Regions from separate parts of the Exiguobacterium sp. R-39 genome, predicted to be linked through region 1. Evidence: riboswitches for the same ligand, from Rfam matches in the RefSeq annotation. Region 1 holds a riboswitch; the other holds the start of a gene.

What was found. A riboswitch is a leader RNA that binds a small molecule or an ion and turns the genes downstream of it on or off. The one in region 1 is predicted to bind S-adenosylmethionine.
Region 2: linked by a shared signal. The riboswitch ahead of mtnK (S-methyl-5-thioribose kinase) and the one ahead of ACP26N_RS15620 (LLM class flavin-dependent oxidoreductase) in region 1 are both predicted to bind S-adenosylmethionine.

The regions. Positions count from the first base shown of each region.
Region 1 covers NZ_CP187965.1:2,990,735-2,996,873, reverse strand. Annotated here, with positions in the region: gene ACP26N_RS15635 (DUF817 domain-containing protein) at 1-65, shown strand, start outside; gene ACP26N_RS15630 (DUF2325 domain-containing protein) at 156-1,421, shown strand; gene ACP26N_RS15625 (DUF975 family protein) at 1,489-2,127, shown strand; SAM riboswitch class I at 2,246-2,351, shown strand; gene ACP26N_RS15620 (LLM class flavin-dependent oxidoreductase) at 2,425-3,483, shown strand; gene ACP26N_RS15615 (ATP-grasp domain-containing protein) at 3,480-4,427, shown strand; gene ACP26N_RS15610 (hypothetical protein) at 4,530-4,988, shown strand; partial or broken gene ACP26N_RS15605 (NUDIX hydrolase) at 5,055-5,342, opposite strand; gene ACP26N_RS15600 (ATP-binding cassette domain-containing protein) at 5,521-6,139, opposite strand, start outside.
Region 2 covers NZ_CP187965.1:437,588-443,726, reverse strand. Annotated here, with positions in the region: gene mtnA (S-methyl-5-thioribose-1-phosphate isomerase) at 1-262, opposite strand, end outside; gene mtnK (S-methyl-5-thioribose kinase) at 259-1,428, opposite strand; SAM riboswitch class I at 1,507-1,609, opposite strand; SAM riboswitch class I at 1,818-1,919, shown strand; gene ACP26N_RS02380 (2,3-diketo-5-methylthiopentyl-1-phosphate enolase) at 2,000-3,190, shown strand; gene ACP26N_RS02375 (2-hydroxy-3-keto-5-methylthiopentenyl-1-phosphate phosphatase) at 3,187-3,846, shown strand; gene ACP26N_RS02370 (methylthioribulose 1-phosphate dehydratase) at 3,843-4,463, shown strand; gene ACP26N_RS02365 (1,2-dihydroxy-3-keto-5-methylthiopentene dioxygenase) at 4,479-5,018, shown strand; gene ACP26N_RS02360 (arsinothricin resistance N-acetyltransferase ArsN1 family A) at 5,161-5,670, shown strand; gene ACP26N_RS02355 (MBL fold metallo-hydrolase) at 5,739-6,139, shown strand, end outside.

The sequences.
Region 1 (6,139 bases):
CGATTTTGATTGTTTCCGTCGAAAAATACCGGCTCGGTGATCCGTCAATCGAAATCAAATCATAACCTTATCAAAAAAATAACCCGGTCTTTTTTTGACCAACCTACACGAAAGTCCCTTGCTATAGTTGAAAAAAAGCAAAGGGGTTGTTGAAGATGATGCAACAAATCGTGGAACGGGCGAAGGCGTTGGTCGCCGGTAAAATGCAAGTAGTCGAAACGGCGGAAGAATGGGATTTACTGCTCGAGGAAATCCGGGGAATCGATGAATGGGTGCAGATGTCGCGTTACTATACACCTTCTGAAAAGTTGGACTTCACGTGGAACGAAACAGAAGAAGACGTCACATTCGAACAATCTGTCATTCCTCCAGCACAGATCAATCCTGTCATCGAACAACGTTACGCCTATACGTTTGTCCGTGAATTAAAAGGTGGTTCTTTACGGGAATGGCCGAACAGTCATATCTCGGAAACAGAAATCCGGCAATGGAATCTCGAACATGGAATGGAAATCCGTGTCCAAGTCGTATATCAGGACGTACGCCGGACGACACTTGAAGTGATGGCTGTTGTCGCGACTGACCGGATGAAGCCACTGTCGGAACGAATCGTTTTTGAAAAATGTATCGTTAAAAATCACGGTATCATTGAATCGACGGTCGAAGGAGCATTAAAGGATGAGACGGGAAAACCTTTTTACTATGCGACACCACTTGAAGACATGCGCTTCTTCCATCTGAAAGAAGGACAGCTCGTCGATTTCGTCATGTGGAAAGGTCGTCCTGAAACACTGACGATTGCCTGGAAATATGCGTTCCAATATCAAGAGCCGACAGTACAACTGTTAGAGACGTCAAACGATCCAACAGCACCAGGGCCTTCGTCAGTTGAACCGACTCACGAATCAGCCGTCAAAAAGTCGGGACGCTATCTGAAGCAAATGAAACGAAAATCGAAAGTAAAACAAGAGCAGAAAACGCGCCGGATTCGTGAAAAGAAATCCCGACCGTTGACACCACTCGTCACGACGTCCGTACCGGGGCAGCCCATCGACTTCCTCGATAAGGAACCACTTGATTTTGCACCATTTGAAAGCATGCGGCTGGTCATCGTCGGCAATGAACAGCAAGCACCGGTCTATCGGACATTTTTCGAAAAAACAGGTATCGAGTTGATCCATCTGTCGGGTGATGCCCAATCAGCGAAGAAGATTGCCAGTCTCGCGAAAAAGACCGATGCCATCGTCGTCATCACGAGCCGTGTATCCCATGCGGCTTCAGCACACGTCATCGCGCAGGCGAAGAAACATGATATTCCGTTTGCGATGGAGCGGCTCGACGGACGACGTTCGTTGTATACGGCATGCCAGCGCCAACTTGAAAAAGCACGCTTAAATCAGTTAAAAACAGGAAAATCCTGAAAAAAAGTGAAACTCCTCTCTTCATGAGCCGTAAATAGAGATAGAACTTATTTTGAGGAGGATCTCCATGATTAAAGAATTAAAATTATCCGCCCGTGAAGCGCTCAGTGGTCGCTGGGTCTTCATGGCACTTATGTTTTTACTGTTTCTCATCATTCAAAGTATTCCAACGATGTTTTCTTCTGATGCGAATGAAGATATTCAAGCGATTGATTTCATCGGTTTTTTACTGAACATTCTCTTGCTTCCACTTGCGATCGGTTGGACATGGCTTGCGATGTCTGTCGCTCGAAAAGAACAGGCAAAAATCGTTGATTTATTTGAGCCATACAAAATTTTCTTAAAGGCAGTCGGTCTTTCGATTGTCCAAAGTATTTTCCTTGGTTTATGGTTCTTACTATTTATCATCCCGGGTATCATCAAGTCATTTTCGTATCTAATGACGTTTTATATTTTACGAGATGAACCTTCAATCGGCATTTTGGATGCGATTACACGTTCGCGCCAAATGATGGACGGACATAAGATGGAAGCGTTCATGCTCGTCCTCTCATTCATTGGTTGGTTCCTGCTCGGCTTGATTACCATCGGAATCGCTTTCCTATGGGTTGGCCCATACTTCAGCGTCACGCTTGCAAAATTCTATGACCGGATCCGCGGCGAAGAAGCACCCATCGAACAATCGACATTTGTTGCCCAATATTAAGACCATGAGGATGAGAGCCCGGCTCTCGTCCTTTTTTAATACTGTTATTAATTCCGATTGGAAAACAAGGTTTAATGGTTGCTTTACTCTGCTAAAAAGTGTACGATAATTCCAATAATTCTTATCAAGAGAAGTCGAGGGACTGGCCCGAAGACACTTCAGCAACCCCGCGAGCAGCGGAAGGTGCTACTTCCTAAAGGAATCTTTTCCTTTACAGATAAGAGCAGACATGATTAATCCGTCGCTCTTTTCGATTTTCGAGAAGAGCGACTTTTTTTTACAAGGGGGATATGACGGATGGAGTATGGATTTTGGTTACCGATTTTTGGCGGATGGTTACGGAATGTCGAGGACGAACAGATGCCGGCGACATTCGATTATGCGAAACAGGTCGCACAAACGGCTGAACAAATCGGGTTTTCAACGACCTTGATTGCGGAATTGAACTTAAATGACATCAAAGGACTTGAAGCACCAAGTCTTGAAGCCTGGACGACGGCAGCGGCGATTGCCGCGACGACGGAACGACTGGAAATCATGACAGCGGTCCGTCCGGGGTTCCATAATCCGGCGACGACCGCGAAGATGGCAGCAAACATCGATCAACTTAGCCACGGGCGCTTTACGTTAAACGTCGTCTCTGCCTGGTGGGAAGAAGAAGCGCGGCAATACAACGGGATCTTCACAGCTCACGACGAACGCTACGCGCGGACGGAAGAGTTTGTCACGATCATGAAAGGATTATGGGCAGATGCTTCGCCGTACAGCTTCGACGGGAACTACTATACGCTCGAGAAGACGCAACTGCATCCGAAGCCGGTTCAACGACCGGGCATCAAGTTGTACGCAGGCGGGGAAAGTGAAGCCGGCAAACAAACCATCGTCAATCATTGTGACGCTTATGTCATGCACGGCGGAACAGTGGAAGAAGTGTCCGTTAAGATTGAGGATATGAAGGCGCGCCGACAAGCGACAGGGCAACCGCCGCTTGAAAGTTTTGGATTGGCTGCTTATATCATCTGCCGCGATACGGAAGAAGAGGCTATTCAAGAATGGCAACGAATTACGGACGTCAAGGAAGACAGTGCCGGATACGCCGGGTACGACGACTTCGTCAGCAAATCACAACTCGAACAGCAGGTAAAACGGAACGATTATTCGGTCTCGAACCGCGGACTCCGTCCTGATTTGATTGGAACACCGGAACAGATTGCGGAACGGATTCTTGCGTTTGAGCAGGTGGGTGTCTCCTTATTATTACTTCAATTTTCACCACAACTGGAAGAAATGGAACGCTTCGCGCGCGACGTCATGCCGCTTGTCGAAGAAAAACGAAAGGTAGGTCAAACCAAATGACAAAAATTCATATCTTACACGAAAACCAGGAATGGACGGACCATTTAATTAAACGACTCGAGGAACTGGAGTTGCCGTATGAACAGTGGCATCTCGATGAAGGACAGGTCCCGCTTGATGAAGTCCCGCCAGAAGGCGTCTTCTACAGCCGGATGAGTGCGTCGTCGCATACGCGCGGGCACCGCTACGCCCCGGAACTGACGGAAGGGGTACTCGCGTGGCTAGAGGAACACGACCGGACTGTCTTTAACGGAACACGTGCCTTGCGTCTTGAAGTGAGTAAAATCAATCAGTATACGGCCCTTCGAAAAGCCGGTATCCGGGTTCCGAAAACGACAGCTGCCGTCGGGCGTGATCAAATCGTCGAAGCGGCGAAAAACATCGGCGTGTCCTCGTTTATCACGAAACACAACCGTGCCGGAAAAGGACTTGGTGTCCAGTTGTTCCATTCGATCGAAGCACTTGAGACATATCTTGATGGACCAACGTTTGATGAACCGGTCGACGGGATCACGCTGATTCAAGAATATATCCAGGCACCGGAACCGTACATCACGCGCTGTGAGTTCGTCGGCGGGAAGTTTGTTTATGCTGTCCAGGTCGACACATCAGAAGGATTTGAACTGTGCCCGGCAGATGCCTGTGTCATTGACGACTTGTTCTGCCCGGTCGGGGAAGATGCCCCACAAACACCGATGAAGTTTAAAGTCGTCGACGGATTTAATGATCCGATCATTCAAAAGTATGAAGCCTTCCTGCAAGCGAACCAGATCGCGGTCGCCGGCATCGAGTTCATCAAGGATGCGGATGGAACAATCTATACGTATGACGTCAATACGAATACGAATTACAATTCAGACGCGGAAGCAGCTGCCGGTAAGTTCGGCATGCTCGAACTGGCGAAGTTCCTCGGTGCGGCCCTTGAACGTCAGACTGTAAAATAATCATCACGGACCGATTAAAATAAGCCAAATACCCTGCATGTGTGTAGTCTGAAGTTAGAACTGCACACATCAGGGTATTTTTCAGTAAAAGGAGGTGTTGGGATGGTAACGTGGCATGAAGAAAAGAGACTGGATGTTCCAATCGAGGAAGCCTGGCATATCTTTGATCACGATCGGTTACAACGCCTGATTCCAGGTGTCGTCCAGCACGATGTGATCGAACGGAAACCGGGTGTCGTCGGTTCGACATACCGGCAAACGTATATGCAGGGGAATCGCCTCGAGACATATATCGTGACGGATCTTGCCTATACAAATCAACCGGATTTCAAACAAAATACGATTGGATTTACGCTTGCCAAAATCTTTAAACTCGAGATGACCTTTACGTTGAAGCGGCTCGACGAAAAAAGTTGTCAGCTGATTTATACCGGGAAAAACGAAGGGGCGAATTTCGTCGGACGAAGCCTGCTGTCGCTTGGCGGCGAACGGGAAACGGAAAAAATCGTGCAAGGGTTACTCCGTCGTGTGGAAGAAGAGGCAAGTCAAATGCGTACATGATCAATAAAGGCATCTACTCGACTGGAGCAGATGCCTTTCGTTTGGTTTTACAAAAAAGAGTATGTCTTATCCTAAAGCTGTTAAAATTTTTGCGACTTGTCGATCGGCGGTCATCTCCGAAAGTAGCATCCATCTCACTCCGGTCAGAACTTGGTCTCCCTCCGGGCGCTCTGGATCATATCCCAAAATCGGTTCGCGTGAATCGATCTGTCTGACTAAAAAGCAGATCTCTTGTCCGTTTGCGTGAGTTTCTGAGTAAAGAGGTTTGATGATGCGGATGGCGAGATTCACTTCCTCTTGCACCTCCCGAATGACCGCTTGTTCGAAGGTTTCATGTTCCTCGAGACCCCCTCCGGGTAATGTCCAGAAACTTCAATCGTTTGTCTCAAGACGAAGCATCAAAATCCGACCGTTCTCAATTAAGGCTGCACAGGAACGATGGCGCAACGTTTTTCCTCCTCTGATGGGCATGATATCTGCAGTCTACAAAAAAGAGACCTCATCCGCTAGGACAGGTCTCTCGTTTCATTACTTAGTTCGTTGCATACAACGTTGATAATTGTTGTTGGACAGAGTCATTGTTGAGGTATTCATCATACGTCGTTTCTTTGTCGACGATACCGTTTGGTGTCAATTCGATGATCCGGTTTGCGATTGTTTCAACAAACTGATGGTCATGCGAGCTGAAGAGCATTGCGCCTTTATAAGCGATCAAGCCATCGTTGAGGGCTGTGATCGATTCGAGATCCAAGTGATTCGTCGGATCGTCCAGGATAAGAACGTTTGAGCCGCTGAGCATCGCTTTGGATAACATACAACGGACTTTTTCTCCCCCTGATAAAACAGACGCTTTTTTCATGACTTCTTCGCCTGAGAAGAGCATGCGACCGAGGAAACCACGAAGGAACGTGTCGCTCTCATCGGCTGGCGAATACTGGCGTAACCAGTCGAGAATCGTTTTGTCCGAGCCTTCGAAGAAAGCAGAGTTATCTTTTGGCAGATACGATTGTGACGTCGTGACGCCCCATTTGAATGTGCCGCTGTCTGCTTCGATTTCACCCATAAGAATTTTAAAGAGTGTCGTGATGGCAATGTCATTTTGGCTGATAAAGACCACTTTATCCGTTTTGTTTAATGAGAAACGAACATTA
Region 2 (6,139 bases), 530 kb from region 1:
GCAATTGGGCCGACACCGTCAACAGTTCTTGTTTCGCTTCAGAAAGTGACCCTGTCGTCCGGCGGAATGCTTCCTGCACAAGGATGAAGCCGCCGAACAGGCTGATGGCCGGGGCACCGCGGACACGTAATTGTTTGATGGCGTCAATCGCTTGCGCCAAGTCATGGATAACCTCGTATCGTTCTTCTTCCGGGAGCCGGGTCTGATCCAAAATCGTCACCGTCCCGTTGTCATAGATGATGCTTTGGACGAATTGGCTCATCGGCTGAGTTCCTCCGTCAAATCGAAGTTCCGTAAATCGGTGAACGTCTTGCATTCGGTCCGGCGTTTGATCAATGCCACTCCAAGACGTAACGCATGACGTTTCCGCTCAAGTCGTTCCCCCGCGTCCGTGATGTTCTCGAGGTCCGCAACCGGTGCCAATCCAATCGTCCGCCGAATCAACTCACAACCGGCAAAGCCCAGTGCGTCCTGTAAAATCGTACTGAGGACATCGTCGACAAGTCCGCCCGCCGAACGGAACGGCTCTACCGCTTCGCGTTCCCATAATGCTTTGAACGTCGACGCAAAGGTCAGCCAAAACGTATCGATATCCTTCACCCGTCCATCCCGTAACTCGGCATAGTTTGGATACGCGGCAAAGCAGAGATGGGCGATGAATTGTCCGACATCAAAACCAAACGGTCCGTAAAAGGCGAACTCGGGATCGATGACTTTCGTTTCATCGGCTGAAGCAAAAATACTTCCGGTATGTAAGTCACCGTGCAATAATGCATCACCTTTTGTGATGAACAGTGTTTCCAGTTTCGCGACTTCGCGTTTCAGTTCTGCATCCTGCCATAACCGAACCGCTTCCGCTTCGAGGCCTGCTTCAATCGCATTCGTTTCCGCATCATAAAACGGGTCTGTGAAGATCAATTTTTCCGTGATATCACAGAGATCCGGATTGTAGTAGTTCCGCGCCACTTGTTTTTTCGCGACCGGTCCAAGCGCAAAATCCGACGTATAAAACAGTGTCCGCGCCAGGTACGAACCGATGTGTTCCGCGAGTAACGGATACTTTTCCCCTTCGAGCAAGCCGGTCCGGGCGATCGTCAAATGCGACAAATCCTCCATCACCGTAAACGCTTCTTCCTTGCTCGCATGGTAGACGTGCGGAACGAAAGGAACAGCGACTTTTGCGAATTCTTTTAAGGCCGATTGTTCAATCCAGGCCCGTTCGAGCGACAGCGGCCAGCTTTCCCCGACGACTTTCGCATATGGCAACGCCTGCTTTAAAATCAGCCGTTTTTCTCCTTCCTGAATCCGGAAAACGAGATTTAAATTCCCGTCCCCGATCTCTTCTGCCGTCACCGGTTCATTGCCGATTAATCCGAGTGTCCGGACCCGTTCAATCGCGTCCTGTACTGTAAATGCTTGGTATCCCATTCTGGTTTCCTCCTTGTTGATCACACGAAAAAACGCCTCTTTTCGTCAAAGAAAAGAGGCGCGGCAGAATACTCCGTCCTCTTATCTCTCAGACGAATGTCTGTTGGATGTAGCACCGTGCCGGATGGTCGGTTGCTGCGGCGTCTTCGGGCCAATTCCCTCTGCCAACTCACGATAAGAGTCATATGTAGTTGTCATGTGATTTGATGTTGATTTGAATACTACGTGCGTTGCTGGCCGTCTGTCAATTCCAATTTTTAGTGAAACGGATTCAAAAACGGAACCGTCTATAGAAGAAGTATTTTCAAAAAAATAAATTTTCAAAATATAGTTTGACAAGTGATGGATCTCATGTAAAAATTGCAATTAGATTTCACAATTTCATCCAATTCTTATCAAGAGCAGACGGAGGGACGAGCCCTACGATGTCGCAGCAACCGACCACTTGGCACGGTGCTAATTCTTGCAGCTAATACGCTGACAGATAAGAGTCCACGCGCAATTTTTCATGGTCTCTTGTCATTGACGAGGGACCATTTTTGTATTTTTCAATAAGGGAGAGACGATTCATATGGCGTACATTACCGCAACATACCAACTCGGAACGACTGATCAGTTGCCGAAACGGGCAGAGCAAATCGCGCTCGGTCTGACGGTCGGTTCATGGACCGATTTAAATCACTTGGAACAACAACAACTGGAATCCTTTAAAGGACAGGTCGTCCATACAGAAGAACATGACGGCAAAGGTTACATTACGATCCGTTATCCGGAACACAACGTCTCACGGGACTTTTCCGCTATCTTAACGACGGTCTTCGGTAAACTGTCGCTCGATGGACAAATCAAGTTAACCGACTTACAGCTTCCCTCGTCATTCACGAACGACTTTCCCGGTGCCAAATTCGGGATTGAAGGAGTCCGTCAATTGATTCAGGTCCATGACCGTCCCCTGTTGATGAGCATATTTAAAGGAGTCATCGGACGGGACCTCGTCTTTTTACAGGAACAACTCGAAGCACAGCTCGCGGGCGGCATCGATCTCGTTAAAGATGATGAGATTCTATACGACAATCCGTTGACGCCGGCACTCGACCGGGCACGGATCGGACGGGAAGTCCTCGACGCCCATTATGAACGCACCGGCAAACGGGCGCTTTATGCAATTACGTTAAGCGGTCCCGTCTTCGGCTTGAAGGAACAGGCAAAACGCCTGATTGAAGCAGGTGCCACGGCCTTCCTGCTCAACACGTTTACATACGGACTCGATGTCCTGCGCGAGTTGGCTGCCGATGCGGACATTTCCGTCCCGATTTTTAATCACCCGGCCTTAAGCGGTGCCTTGATCGCAAGTCCTGAATACGGTATTTCGGCTCCTGTTCTGCTTGGAACGTTACCCCGACTGGCCGGTGCTGACTTGACATTGTTCCCGTCTCCCTATGGTAACGTTGCACTCGCCAAAGATTTGGCCCGCGGGATCGCCGTTGAAGCGACGCGAATCGGAGAAACGAAGACGATTCTGCCGGTTCCGTCCGCCGGCATCCATCCCGGCCTCGTCGCTCAGCTCGTCCGTGATTTCGGTACCGATTCGGTCATCAATGCCGGAGGCGGCGTTCACGGTCATCCGCAAGGGGCAGCGGCCGGTGTCCTTGCATTTCGTCAGGCGCTCGACGCCGCACTGACCGGAGAATCGCTGACAAGTGCCGCAACGCGGCAGGAAGAATTACGGGTCGCCCTTGACGCCTGGGGGATCACGAAATGACGACTCGGATTTTATGTGACTTCGACGGCACGGTGACGGAACACGACAACATCATCGCCTTGATGAAAGAGTTTGCCCCGCAAGAAGCATTTGAACCATTAAAAAAAGGTGTGCTCGACCGGTCGCTGTCGATCCGGTCCGGGGTTGGACAGATGTTCCGATTGTTGCCCTCAGATCGAAAACAGGAGTATATCGATTTTTTGATTAATCGGGCAGTCATCCGTCCCGGCTTCGACACCTTACTCGCCTTTGCCAAATCAAACGGAATCGACTTTGCGATTGTCAGCGGCGGAATTGACTTTTTTGTCCAACCGATTCTTGCCTGTTTACTGACAGATGAAACGATTTACTGCAACGGCAGTGACTTCAGTGAAGAGACGGTCCGGATTGAATGGCCACACGCTTGCGATGCGGCATGCAACAATCAATGCGGCTGTTGTAAAACGTCAATCGCCCGGAAGTTGAAGCAGGACGGCGATACGATCATCGCAATCGGCGATTCCGTGACGGATTTTGAACTGGCGAAAAAGGCTGATCACGTCTATGCCCGGGATTATCTGATAACACTCTGTGAACAGCACGGTATTCCCTATACGCCGTTTGAAACGTTTTATGACATCGTCAAACACTTACAGACCACGGGGGTGCATGCATGACATTCTTGAAACGATACGAAGAACTCCGCGCTATCAAGCAGGAGTTCGCCGCACGCGACTGGTTTCCCGGCACGAGCGGTAACCTCGCCATTCGAACGAACAGCAGTCCGACGGAATTTCTTGTGACGGCAAGCGGCAAAGATAAACGCCAGGACACGCCAGACGATTTCGTCCATGTTGACGCGACCGGTCAATTGATCGGCGAACAAAACGGACGTCCTTCCGCGGAGACGTTACTTCATGTCGAAGTTTTTAACCGGACGACGGCCGGCTGCTCGCTTCATGTCCATACCGTCGACAACAATGTCATTTCAGAACTCTACGGAGACCGCGGGGAAATCCGGTTTACCGGTCAGGAAATCATCAAGGCACTCGGCCGCTGGGAAGAAGATGCGGAAGTCGTCGTACCGGTTATTGCGAACCATGCGGATATCCCGACTCTTGCCGCAGTGTTTGCCAAGCATGTAAAAACGGAAAGCGGTGCCGTCCTGATTCGCAATCACGGGATCACCGTCTGGGCACCGACTGCCTTTGAAGCGAAAAAACAGTTGGAAGCCTTTGAATTTTTATTCAGCTACACGTTAAAACTGCAAACGTGCCGACAGGCGATTCATTAAAAGGAGGAATTTAAAATGGCAACAGTACTTTTCCAAAAGACAAACGAACGGTATACGGATCAAAACGAGGTTTCCGCTTTTCTTTCTTCACGTGGTGTCCTGTATGAACAATGGGATGTCTCGAAACTCCCGGCAGAACTGGTCGACACCTATACGCTGACGGACGCGGACAAACAAACGATTCTCGATACGTTCGAGCCGGAAATTACGGACGTCTCGGAACGCCGCGGCTACCAGACGGCCGATATCATCTCACTGTCCGATGCGACACCGAACTTAGATGAGTTGCTCGTCAACTTCCAAAAAGAGCACCACCATACGGATGACGAAGTCCGGTTCATCGTCAGCGGTCACGGCGTCTTTGCGATCCAGGACGACGAAGTCGGCTATTACAACATTGAACTGAACCCCGGAGATTTGATTTCCGTTCCCGTCAATACACGTCATTACTTCACACTACAGGACGATCGCCAAGTCGTTGCGGTCCGGATTTTCGTGACAACGGATGGTTGGGTTCCAATTTACGAAAAAGATCCGATCGAAACTACAAACTGAGGAAACATCCGAATAGCAGACGGCCCGGTCCATCCGGCTGTCTGTTTTTTTCTGCTCCATTCCTATCTTACAAACATACCGCTTGTTTTCGTTTCCTCCTATATAATGAAGAAAAGACTCTTTTGAATTGGAGGTCACGTGTATGATGATTCGTCCTGTCCAAGAAGCTGATTTACAAGACATCCTCGCCATCTATAACGAAGGCATCGAAGATCGGATCGCGACGCTTGAAACGGATACCAAGGAATTATCTTTCATGCAGGACTGGTATCAGGAACGGACACCCCGCTATGCCGGGTTTGTAGCGTATGAAGGAACGACGATCCTTGGCTTCATCTCACTTGACCCCTACAATCCGCGCCCCGTCTATCAATCGGTCGGTGAACTATCGGTCTACATCACCCGGACCCACCGCGGACAAGGCATCGGGCGTCAACTGCTCCATGTCATTGAAGAACACGCGATTACGCAAGGGTTCCACAAGTTGATTCTGTTTACGTTTCCGTTTAACAGACTCGGTCAAAAACTGTACATCCGGTCCGGTTTCCGGATTGTCGGAACATTTAAGGAACAGGGTATGCTTAACGGGTATTATGTCGATGTCCTGGCGATGGAAAAATTGCTTCCGAAAACGATCGACGAGCAGATATGATTAGTCCGGCGTCTGAATGGGAAATGAACGAACAGTGAAACATTCCCAACCCGAAAGGAAGACTGCCTGTGGATATTCAACAGATCCGTAATGCGACACTCGTCGTCACTTATGCCAATCAAGTATTTTTAATCGATCCGTTTCTCGGTGAAAAAGGAACCTTACCGCCGTTTGGTCACACACCTAATGCCGTTCCGAACCCGCTCGTCGACTTACCGGTCGATATCGCGACGTTACTTGATCCGGACGCGATTTTCGTCACCCATCTGCATGCCGACCATTTTGACGAGACGGCAAAAGAAGTGTTACCGAAACAAATTCCGCTTTATGCACAAAATGAGTCGGATGCAGCCACGATCCGCGAAGCCGGGTTCACGAATGTATCTTCGTTTGAGAACGGACTGTCGCTCGGTGATATCCGTGTCTCCCATACGTCGGGACAACACGGTGTCGGTGAAATCGGTCAACG